DNA from 2 places in the Lelliottia jeotgali genome. Region 1 is predicted to be linked to the other one. Evidence: predicted binding sites of a transcription regulator. Region 1 holds the regulator's gene; the other holds the start of a gene.

The links. The regulator CRP, encoded in region 1, controls carbon source genes, mostly activating them, when cyclic AMP is high. The targets are predictions, from matches to a motif close to ATGTGANNNNNNTCACAT.
Region 2: a site for CRP is predicted at 3,887-3,904, ahead of JBO43_RS01240 (sugar transporter). Genes of this name have one in related genera too.

The regions. Positions count from the first base shown of each region.
Region 1 covers NZ_JAENMQ010000015.1:20,925-26,521, forward strand. Annotated here, with positions in the region: gene JBO43_RS20535 (hydrolase) at 1-648, shown strand, start outside; gene JBO43_RS20540 (YheU family protein) at 645-863, shown strand; gene JBO43_RS20545 (phosphoribulokinase) at 894-1,763, shown strand; gene JBO43_RS20550 (OsmC family protein) at 1,903-2,307, opposite strand; gene crp (cAMP-activated global transcriptional regulator CRP) at 2,615-3,247, shown strand; gene JBO43_RS20560 (YccS/YhfK family putative transporter) at 3,306-5,393, shown strand; gene argD (bifunctional acetylornithine/succinyldiaminopimelate transaminase) at 5,447-5,597, opposite strand, start outside.
Region 2 covers NZ_JAENMQ010000001.1:262,523-268,119, reverse strand. Annotated here, with positions in the region: gene sad (succinate-semialdehyde dehydrogenase) at 1-1,375, opposite strand, end outside; gene ptrR (putrescine utilization regulator PtrR) at 1,475-2,353, shown strand; gene JBO43_RS01250 (GNAT family N-acetyltransferase) at 2,307-2,789, opposite strand; gene JBO43_RS01245 (PhzF family protein) at 3,009-3,803, opposite strand; gene JBO43_RS01240 (sugar transporter) at 3,980-5,176, shown strand; gene JBO43_RS01235 (MarC family NAAT transporter) at 5,256-5,597, opposite strand, start outside.

The sequences.
Region 1 (5,597 bases):
TCCGGTGAAACCGAAGACGGCACTTGGTTTTTGCACTGGCTGAAGAACAGCTACGGCAGCGTGCCGACCGCCGCTGTGGGCTATTCCCTGGGTGGCAATATGCTCGCCTGCCTGCTGGCTAAAGAGAGCGACACGGTCCCACTGGATGCGGCGGTGATCGTCTCCGCGCCGTTTATGCTTGAGCAGTGCAGCTATCATATGGAAAAGGGCTTTTCACGCGTCTATCAGCGCTACCTGCTGAACTTACTCAAGGCTAACGCCGCACGTAAGCTGAAGGCCTATCCAGATACCCTGCCGATCAGCCTGCAACAGCTGAAGCGTATGCGTCGCCTGCGCGAGTTTGACGATATGATCACCTCGAAGATCCACGGCTTTGCTGACGCCATCGACTATTATCGTCAGTGTAGCGCCATGCCGTTGCTGAACCAGATAACCAAACCGACGCTGATCATCCATGCGAAGGACGATCCCTTTATGGATCATCACTCCATTCCCGCGCCGGAACATCTGCCTGCAAACGTGCAGTATCAACTGACGGAGCACGGCGGCCACGTCGGCTTTATCGGCGGCACGTTGCGCCGCCCGAAAATGTGGCTGGAGTCGCGCATCCCCGACTGGTTAACCCCTTTTCTGGAGAGAGTAAAATGATGATTCCCTGGCAGGATCTGGCTCCCGAAACGCTGGATAGCCTGATTGAAAGCTTTGTATTACGCGAAGGCACCGATTATGGTGAACATGAACGTTCGCTTGAACAAAAGGTCGCCGATGTAAAACGGCAGCTACAAAGTGGCGAGGTGTTGCTGGTGTGGTCAGAACTGCACGAAACCGTCAACATCATGCCGCGCAATCAGTTTCGCGGTTGATTGTTCCATCTTTCCAGTCAGGGAGTTGCTATGTCCGCCAGACATCCGGTTATTGCCGTCACGGGTTCGAGTGGTGCGGGAACCACGACCACCAGCCTCGCTTTTCGCAAGATCTTCGCGCAGCTCAATCTGCGTGCTGCCGAGGTTGAGGGCGATAGTTTTCATCGCTTCACCCGTCCTGAAATGGACATGGCTATCCGCAAGGCCCGCGATTTAGGCAAGCACATCAGCTATTTCGGGCCAGACGCCAACGACTTCGGCCTGCTGGAACAGACTTTCCAGGATTACGGACATACGGGTAAAGGTCAGTCACGCAAATATCTGCACACCTATGACGAAGCGGTGCCGTGGAATCAGGTGCCTGGTACCTTCACACCGTGGCAGCCGCTGCCGGAACCGACCGATGTGCTGTTTTATGAGGGATTACACGGTGGCGTGGTGACTCCGCAGCACGACGTGGCGCGCCACGTGGATTTGCTGGTCGGCGTGGTGCCGATTGTCAATCTGGAGTGGATTCAGAAGCTGACCCGCGACATGAGCGAGCGCGGCCATTCGCGCGAAGCGGTGATGGATTCGGTAGTGCGTTCGATGGAAGATTACATTAACTTCCTGACGCCGCAGTTTTCCCGCACTCATATCAACTTCCAGCGCGTTCCCACAGTGGACACGTCCAACCCGTTTGCGGCAAAAACGATCCCTTCGCTGGACGAGAGTTTTGTGGTGATCCACTTCCGCAATCTGGACGATATTGATTATCCGTGGCTGCTGGCGATGCTGCAGGGCTCGTTTATCTCGCACATCAATACGCTGGTGGTGCCGGGTGGCAAAATGGGGCTGGCGATGGAATTGATCATGATGCCGCTGGTGCAACGGCTGATGGAAGGCAAGAAGATCGCCTAAGGTCTGTTGCCGGATGGCGCTGCGCTTATCCGGCCTACATTCAGGCTTTTGTAGGCCCGGTAAGCGTCGCGCCATCGGGCAAAATACCGCAGATGTTGCCTTTGTAGGACGGGTTAGCGAATCGCCACCCGCCAACGAATCAGGCGTCAATCACTTCATACGAATGCGTAATCTTTACCGCTTTTTCCAGCATCAACGCCACAGAGCAGTACTTCTCCGCAGACAAATCTACCGCGCGGGACACCGCGGCATCCTTCAGCTCTTTACCGGTGACGATAAAATGCAAATTGATGTGCGTAAACAGACGTGGCGCTTCCTCACGACGTTCTGACGTCAGTTTCACTTCGCAGTCGGTCACATCGTGACGGCCTTTTTGCAGAATCGACACCACGTCGATCGCACTACATCCGCCAGCGGCCATCAGCACCACTTCCATCGGGCTTGGCGCTTTATCTCCGGAGTTACCGTCCATCAAAATCTGGTGCCCTGAAGCGGATTCGCCAAGGAACGTTAAACCTTCAACCCATTTCACACGCGCTTGCATTTTCATTAACTCCAAAGTTGCATTTTTCAGAACAGATTACGCGTGCGTTACAATTCTCGCAACGGAAGGCGACCTGCATCATGCTGAAGCGAGACACCAGGAGACACGCGGCTAAAGCTATGCTAAAACAGTCTCGATGCTACAGTAATACATTGACGTTACACATGTATGCAGAGGACATCAAACTTTACTGGCTGCAAACATTGTGACAGCCAACTTCCCAGGTACGGGTAAGAATTCGATTGCAACCCCAGAGTCAGGATGCGATTTTGACTCTGAGACAGCTTATAACAGAGGATAACAGCGCATGGTGCTTGGCAAACCGCAAACAGACCCGACTCTCGAATGGTTCTTGTCTCATTGCCACATTCATAAGTACCCATCGAAGAGCACGCTGATTCACCAGGGTGAAAAAGCGGAAACGTTGTATTACATCGTCAAAGGCTCGGTGGCAGTGCTGATCAAAGATGAAGAAGGGAAAGAGATGATCCTTTCTTATCTGAACCAGGGCGATTTCATCGGTGAACTGGGCCTGTTTGAAGAAGGCCAGGAACGTAGCGCCTGGGTGCGCGCAAAATCCGCATGTGAAGTCGCTGAGATCTCCTACAAGAAATTCCGCCAGCTGATCCAGGTCAACCCGGACATCCTGATGCGTCTTTCTTCGCAGATGGCTCGCCGCCTGCAGGTCACTTCCGAGAAAGTGGGCAACCTCGCTTTCCTCGACGTTACTGGCCGCATCGCGCAGACACTGCTGAACCTGGCGAAACAACCTGACGCCATGACCCACCCGGACGGTATGCAAATTAAAATTACCCGTCAGGAAATTGGTCAGATCGTCGGCTGTTCTCGTGAGACCGTTGGCCGTATCCTGAAAATGCTGGAAGATCAAAACCTGATCTCCGCCCACGGTAAAACAATCGTGGTTTACGGAACGCGTTAATTCCGGAAAAAACGGCGTGCCATCGCAAGGTGTCACGCCGTTTTTGTCTCTGACGATTATGTGGCGCAGGCTGATTTATCACCCGGAAGTTAACTACGCACTACGTCAAACCCTGGTGTTATGTCTTCCCGTGGCCATTGGTTTAGTCCTGGGCCATCTGCAACAGGGGCTGCTTTTTTCTCTTGTTCCTGCCTGCTGCAACATTGCCGGTCTGGATACTCCCCACAAACGTTTTTTCAAACGCCTGATTATCGGCGGCTGCCTGTTTGCCGGGTGTAGCCTCGCCGTACAGCTGCTGCTGGCCCGCGATATCCCGCTGCCTTTAATCCTGACCGTGCTGGCGATGACGCTGGGCGTCACGGCGGAGATCAGCGCACTTCACGCCCGCCTGCTGCCCGCTTCACTGATTGCAGCGATATTCACGCTGAGCCTCGCCGGGAATATGCCCGTCTGGGAGCCGCTGCTGATCTACGCCGCCGGCACGCTGTGGTACGGGCTTTTTAACTGGTTTTGGTTCTGGATGTGGCGGGAACAGCCGCTGCGAGAATCCCTGAGCCTGCTGTACGTTCAGCTCGCCGATTATTGCGAAGCGAAATACACCCTGCTGACCCAGCACGCAGACCCGGAAAAATCATTGCCGCCGCTGCTGTCGCGCCAGCAAAAAGTGGTCGATTTAATCAGCCAGTGTTACCAACAACTGCACATGCTGGCGGCCAATAAAAATCATGAATACAAACGCCTGCTGCGTACCTTCCAGGTCGGGCTGGATCTGCAGGAACATATCTCAGTCAGCTTGCATCATCCGCAGGAGGTGCAAAAACTGGTAGAGCGCAGCCACGCCGAAGCAGTGCTGCGCTGGAATGCCCAGACGGTCGCGACTCGCCTGCGCGTGTTGGCGGACGATATTCTTTATCACCGCTACCCGACCCGCTTTACGATGGATAAACAGCTGGGTGCGCTGGAGAAAATTGCGCGCCAGCACCCGGATAACCCGGTCGGACAGTTTTGCGCCTGGCATTTCAGCCGTATCGCGCGGGTGTTGAGAACTCAGCGTCCGCTCTATGCACGTGACCTGATGGCCGATAAGCAAAAACGGCTGCCGCTGTTGCCTGCACTCAAAAGCTATCTGTCGCTGAAATCCGCCGCTCTGCGCAATGCCGCGCGCATCAGCGTGATGCTCAGCGCGGCCAGCCTGATGGGCGTGGCGCTGCACTTACCCAAACCCTACTGGATTTTAATGACCGTGCTGTTTGTCACTCAGAACGGATATGGCGCCACGCGGGTGCGCATTCTGCATCGGGCACTCGGCACGTTCGCGGGTTTGGTGATTGCTGGGGTGACGCTGCACTTCCACGTACCCGATGGCTACACCCTGCTGGGGATGCTGGTGATCACTCTGGTGGGGTATTTGATTATCCGTAAAAACTACGGCTGGGCGATGGTCGGGTTTACGGTGACGGCAGTGTATACCCTGCAACTGCTGACCCTGAACGGCGAGCAGTATATTGTCGCGCGGCTGGTCGATACGCTGATTGGCTGTCTGATTGCCTTTGGCGGGATGGTCTGGCTGTGGCCACAGTGGCAAAGCGGACTGTTACGCCAGAACGCCCATGACGCGCTCGAAGCCGATCAGCAGGCGATTCGGCTGATCCTGAGCGACGATCCTAAAGCATCGCCGCTGGCCTATCAGCGCATGAAGGTCAACCAGGCACACAACGCGCTGTTTAACTCCCTCAACCAGGCGATGCAGGAGCCGGGCTTTAATTCTCACTATCTGGCGGATATGAAGCTGTGGGTCACGCACAGCCAGTTTATCGTCGAGCATATCAACGCGATGACCACCCTGGCGCGCGAGCACACAATGCTGACACCGGATCTGGCGCAGCGCTATTTGCAGTCGTGTGAAATTGCCTTGCAGCGTTGCCAGCAGCGTCTGGAGTACGACGCGCCGGGAGAATCGGGGGATTCAAATATTCTTGAAGCGCCAGAGACGTTAACACACGGTCCGATGAGCACTCTGGAGCAGCATTTGCAGCGGGTATTGGGGCATTTGAACACCATGCACACCATTTCGTCGGTGGCATGGCGTCAGCGTCCGCATCACGGGGTTTGGTTGACGCGGATTTTGCGACGCAAAGAATCGTGATGGTTTACGCCCCGTAGGCCGGGTAAGGCGAAGCCGCCACCCGGCAATTTCCACTATCCCTGAACGATCTTCTTCACCGCACTGGCAAAGCGATGCATGCCGTCGTCGATATCCTGCCCATCAATCACCAGCGACGGCGCAAAGCGCATCACATCTGGCCCCGCATTAAGCACCATCACGCCTTCGTGCGCAGCGGCGTGGAGG
Region 2 (5,597 bases), on a different contig from region 1:
TCCACACGGTCTGGATATTGCAGAATTCATGCAAACCGAAATGGGACAGCTCGCGGCCAAAGCCGCTTTTCTTAACGCCGCCAAAGGCCACGCGCGCATCGCTGGCGCTGAAACCGTTAATGAACACGCCACCGCATTCAAGCTGACTCGCGAAGGTGTCGGCCAGGTGTTGATCGGCAGTAAATACCGTTGCCGACAGACCAAAGTCACTGTCGTTGGCCAGCGCCAGGGCATGTTCAGCGTCTTTCGCTATCGTGATTGCCGCCACCGGACCGAACAATTCCTGACGGAACGCGGTCATTTCTGGCGTCACATTGCCAAGCACGGTTACCGGGTAATAATTGCCCTCTCCCGCCACTTTCTCGCCGCCGAGCAACAGCGTGGCGCCTTCATTAAGTGTCGCCTGCACCTGCTGATGCAGCTCATCGCGCAGATCGAAACGCGCCATCGGCCCGAGATAATGCGCTTCGTTGTCCGGTGCGCCCATCTTCAGCGCAGCCGCCGCCGCCACAAAACGTTCGGTGAACTGTTCCGCAATGCCCTCTTCGACGATAAAGCGTTTAGCCGCCGCGCAAACCTGCCCGGTATTTTGATAGCGCCCGGTGACTGCGGCGTTTACAGCCAGATCCAGATCCGCATCGTTCAGCACAATAAACGGATCCGAACCGCCCAGCTCCAGCACACATTTTTTCAGCGCCGCTGCCGCCTGAGCACCAATCGCCGCACCGGCTCGCACACTTCCGGTCACGGTAATCGCGGCTATACGACGGTCATTAATTGCCTGAGTCACGCCGTCATTCGTGGCATTTACCCAGCCAAACACGCCCGGCTCAAAACCCGCGTCAGCGAAAATCTCCCCGATTAGCGTCGCCGAACCCAGAACGTTAGGTGCATGTTTGAGCAGATAGCTATTACCCGCAAGCAGGATCGGCACCGCACCGCGCAGCACCTGCCATAGCGGGAAGTTCCACGGCATCACCGCCAGAATCGCGCCCAGCGGGCGATACTCAATCACCGCTTTCTGGTTTTCAACCTGCGTCGGCTCAGCGGCAAGCATCGCCGGGCCGTGCTCGGCGTACCAGTCGCACAGACCGGCAGATTTAGTGACTTCGGCACGAGCCTGCACAATGGGTTTTCCCATCTCACGCGACATCATCTGTGCCATCTCTTCAGCACGTGCACGCAGCGCAGTACCGAGTTGGCGAAGTACTTTCGCCCGTTGAGAAACCGTTTCGTTTCGCCACAGACGAAAACCACGATCCGCCAGAGTGATAGCCTGTTCCACGTCTTCTTTCGTGGCCCACGGATATGCCGCCAGCGTTTTGCCGGTGGCCGGATCAATAGACAGCGCATGCGTTGCAGGTGAGTGAGTCATAGTCTTCTCCACGTAATAAGGGTTGATTGATTGTGGCCCACTCTGTTATTTCTTAAAAATGAATAATACTGACTCACTTATTCACGAATCGAGAACGCTATGGATTTAACCCAGCTTGAAATGTTCAATGCGGTCGCCCAGACCGGCAGCATCACCCAGGCGGCGCAAAAAGTGCATCGCGTCCCGTCGAACCTGACCACCCGTATCCGCCAACTGGAGGCCGATCTCGGTGTGGAGCTGTTCATCCGCGAAAACCAGCGTTTGCGCCTCTCGCCGGCTGGGCATAACTTCCTGCGCTACAGCAAACAGATCCTCGCCCTGGTCGAGGAAGCGCGGATGGTGGTTGCGGGTGATGAACCGCAGGGGCTGTTTGCCCTCGGGGCGCTGGAAAGCACAGCAGCGGTGCGCATTCCAGAATCCCTCGCACAATTTAATCAGCGCTATCCGCGTATTCAGTTTGCCCTGTCGACCGGGCCTTCCGGGACAATGATTGACGGCGTGCTGGAGGGCACATTAAGCGCGGCGTTCGTTGACGGGCCGCTGTCACACCCGGAACTTGACGGTATGCCGGTCTATCAGGAAGAGATGATGTTGGTTGCGGCTGCCGGACACGAAAAAGTGTCGCGCGCTACCCAGGTGAGCGGGCGCGATGTCTACGCCTTTCGCGCCAACTGTTCCTACCGCCGCCATCTTGAAAGCTGGTTTCATGCGGACCGGGCGATGCCCGGGCGAATTCATGAGATGGAGTCATATCACGGGATGCTCGCCTGCGTGGTAGCCGGAGCGGGAATTGCGCTGATGCCCCGCTCGATGCTGGAGAGCATGCCGGGGCATCATCAGGTGGAGGCGTGGCCGCTCGCGGAAAACTGGCGCTGGCTCACCACCTGGCTGGTATGGCGACGCGGCGCGATGACGCGTCCACTTGAGGCGTTTATAGCACTGCTAAACGAACGTCAGCCACCAGCACCTTCTCCATAAACAGGCTTAACGGATCTTCCGCGTATGGCGCAAACGCCGTGCGCGTCTGATACCCGCAGCGTTCATACAGCTGAATCGCCGCATGCTGCTTAATGCCCGTTTCGAGGCGAAGCGTGTGGCAGTGGCGGCTCAGAGCTTCATCCTCCAGCGCCGCCAGCAGTTTTTCACCCAATTTTTGTCCGCGATGGGTGGGATCGATATAGACCCGCTTCATCTCCCCACTGCCGTCACCGTTGAGCACTATCGCCCCGCAGCCTACGGCATTTAATTGATTATCGCGAATCACCATCATCAGCAGCGAGCCGGCTGCTAACTGGGTCAAATCAATCAGATGATTACTTTCTGCCGGGTACAACTCGGTTTGATAGCGATCCAGGGCGGTGATCAGCGCCACAATATCCGGATGAGAGGCAGATTCAGAGGTAATGGAATACATGGCAGGCTCCTTTTGTTGTTTGTTATCAACATAGCGGCCTCCATCGCCAAAGGGTCATACGGTTAACTTATCTTTCTTGAGGGGAATCTAACAAAGAGTGCCAAAAATGCGGGGTGCTGTAGTTATATACAGTATTGGTATAGGAATTGCGATAATATGCCCGTCACTCGTGAACAACGCTTACCTGAAATGCCCGCAGTGCGGGCATTTCAGTATGGCCTACACGCGCAGGAAGATTTTGCCTTTCAGGTACAACGTCGCCTGGCCGCCGATTAGCACACGATCGCCCAATAGCTCGCAGCGCAACTCCCCGCCTCGGGCTGACACCTGGCGGGCATTCATCTGCGTTTTGCCGAGTTTTTCGCTCCAGTAAGGGATTAGCATACTGTGGGTAGAGCCTGTCACCGGATCTTCCGGTACGCCCTCTCCTGGACAGAAGAAGCGGCTGACAAAATCAGCTTTGTCGCCGGGTGCAGTAATGCAGACCATTTTATCCAGCGGGATCATCGCGGCGATATCCGGGGCAATCGCTTCGACCTGCTGTTGGTTTTCCAGCACCACCATGTAGTCACGCGCGACGCGCACTTCTTTCGCTTCGGTGATCCCCAGAGCGTAAAACAGCAGCGCTGGCGCATTGTCCACCGGCTCACTCGCCCATGCAGGGAAGTTTAGCGTCAGCCAGTCGCCGTTACGTTTAACGGTCAGTTTACCCACGAAGCGGGTCGAGAATTCGATCTCAGTGTGTGGATAATCGAGGTATTCAAAAATCACATGCGACGCCGCGAGCGTGGCATGTCCGCAGAGGTCTATCTCAGAGAGTGTGGTGAACCAGCGCAGCTCAAAACCCTCATCGGTACGCACGAAAAACGCCGTCTCCGACTGATTGTGTTGCTTCGCCATGCTGAGGAGTATCTCGTCCGGGAGCCACTCTTCCAGCGGACATACGGCTGCTGCGTTACCGCCAAAGGCTTTATCGCTAAAGGCATCCACCAGATAAAAATCAATTTCCTGCATCGTGTTACCGCCTGTTTTTATTGTGCTGTTCTTTATATTCAAGGAAAACAACGCCCTTCGCTACCGGTTGCATAAGGTAAACTTTGAGATCTACATCACATAATGATTGTCTTTTAACCAGTGAAGGCTTTAAGATCGCCTTCTCCTCTTTTCAGCAACGAACCCTAATTATACTTATGCCTTCGAACACGGTTTCCCGCAAGGTCGCGTGGCTACGTGTGGTCACGCTTGCCATTGCTGCGTTTATCTTTAATACCACAGAATTTGTGCCCGTAGGGTTGCTTTCCGATATTGCTCAAAGTTTCCATATGGAAACAGCGCAGGTCGGGATCATGCTGACTATCTACGCCTGGGTGGTCGCGTTGATGTCGCTACCCTTTATGCTTCTCACCAGCCAAGTGGAACGGCGCAAGCTGCTGATTGGCCTGTTTGTGTTGTTTATCGCCAGCCATGTATTGTCGTTCCTGGCGTGGAACTTTACCGTGCTGGTGATTAGCCGGATTGGTATCGCCTTTGCACACGCCATTTTCTGGTCGATTACCGCCTCGCTGGCCATTCGACTGGCCCCGGCGGGCAAACGCGCTCAGGCGCTGAGCCTGCTGGCAACCGGAACCGCGCTGGCAATGGTGCTCGGTTTGCCGATCGGGCGAATCGTCGGGCAGTATTTCGGCTGGCGAACCACCTTCTTTGCCATCGGCATGGGGGCGTTAATCACCCTTCTGTGTCTGATTAAACTCCTGCCAAAATTGCCGAGCGAACATTCTGGCTCGCTGAAAAGCCTGCCGCTGCTGTTCCGCCGCCCGGCGTTGATGAGTATTTATCTGCTGACGGTGGTTGTGGTCACCGCCCATTACACGGCGTACAGCTATATCGAGCCTTTTGTACAGGTGGTCGCGGGCTTTAGCGCCAACTTTGCCACTGTCTTGCTGTTACTCCTCGGCGGGGCCGGAATCATCGGCAGCATCCTGTTTGGCAAACTGGGCAACCAGCACGCGTCGCTGCTGGTGAGCGGTGCAATCGGGATGCTGATGCTGTGTCTGGTGTTGCTGATGCCTGCGGCGGGAAGCGAGACCAATCTGGCGATATTGAGTATTTGCTGGGGCGTGGCGATGATGATTATCGGCCTGGGAATGCAGGTCAAAGTGCTGGCGCTGGCCCCGGACGCCACCGACGTGGCGATGTCGCTCTTCTCTGGGATCTTCAATTTAGGCATTGGCGCGGGGGCGCTGGTCGGGAATCAGGTAAGCCTGCATTTTTCAATGTCGGCGATTGGCTATCTCGGGGCAATTCCGGCGCTGGCGGCATTTATCTGGTCGATTCTGATATTCCGCAAATGGCCTGTGGCCTTAGAAGAACAGACGCATCGTGGGTAGTTTTTTGCCCAGCGGCGCTTCGCTTGCAGGGCCTACGGGAAGAGTAGGCCGGGTAAGCGCAGCGCCACCCGGCAAAAAGTCAGTGGTAAGTCTTAATAATTTCCAGCACGCCGTTAATAATAAACTGCACGCCCATACACACCAGCAGGAACCCCATCAGACGGGAAATTGCTTCGATTCCGCCCTTACCCACCCAGCGCATGATCGCGCCTGAACTGCGAAGGCTCGCCCACAAAATCACGCCAATCAATGCGAAGATCAGCGGTGGCGCCACCATGACTACCCACGCCGAAAACGTCGTGCCATCGCGAACCGTGGAAGCGGAACTGATGATCATCGCAATCGTACCCGGACCCGCCGTGCTCGGCATCGCCAGCGGCACAAAAGCGATATTGGCAGAAGGCTCCGTTTCCATCTCTTC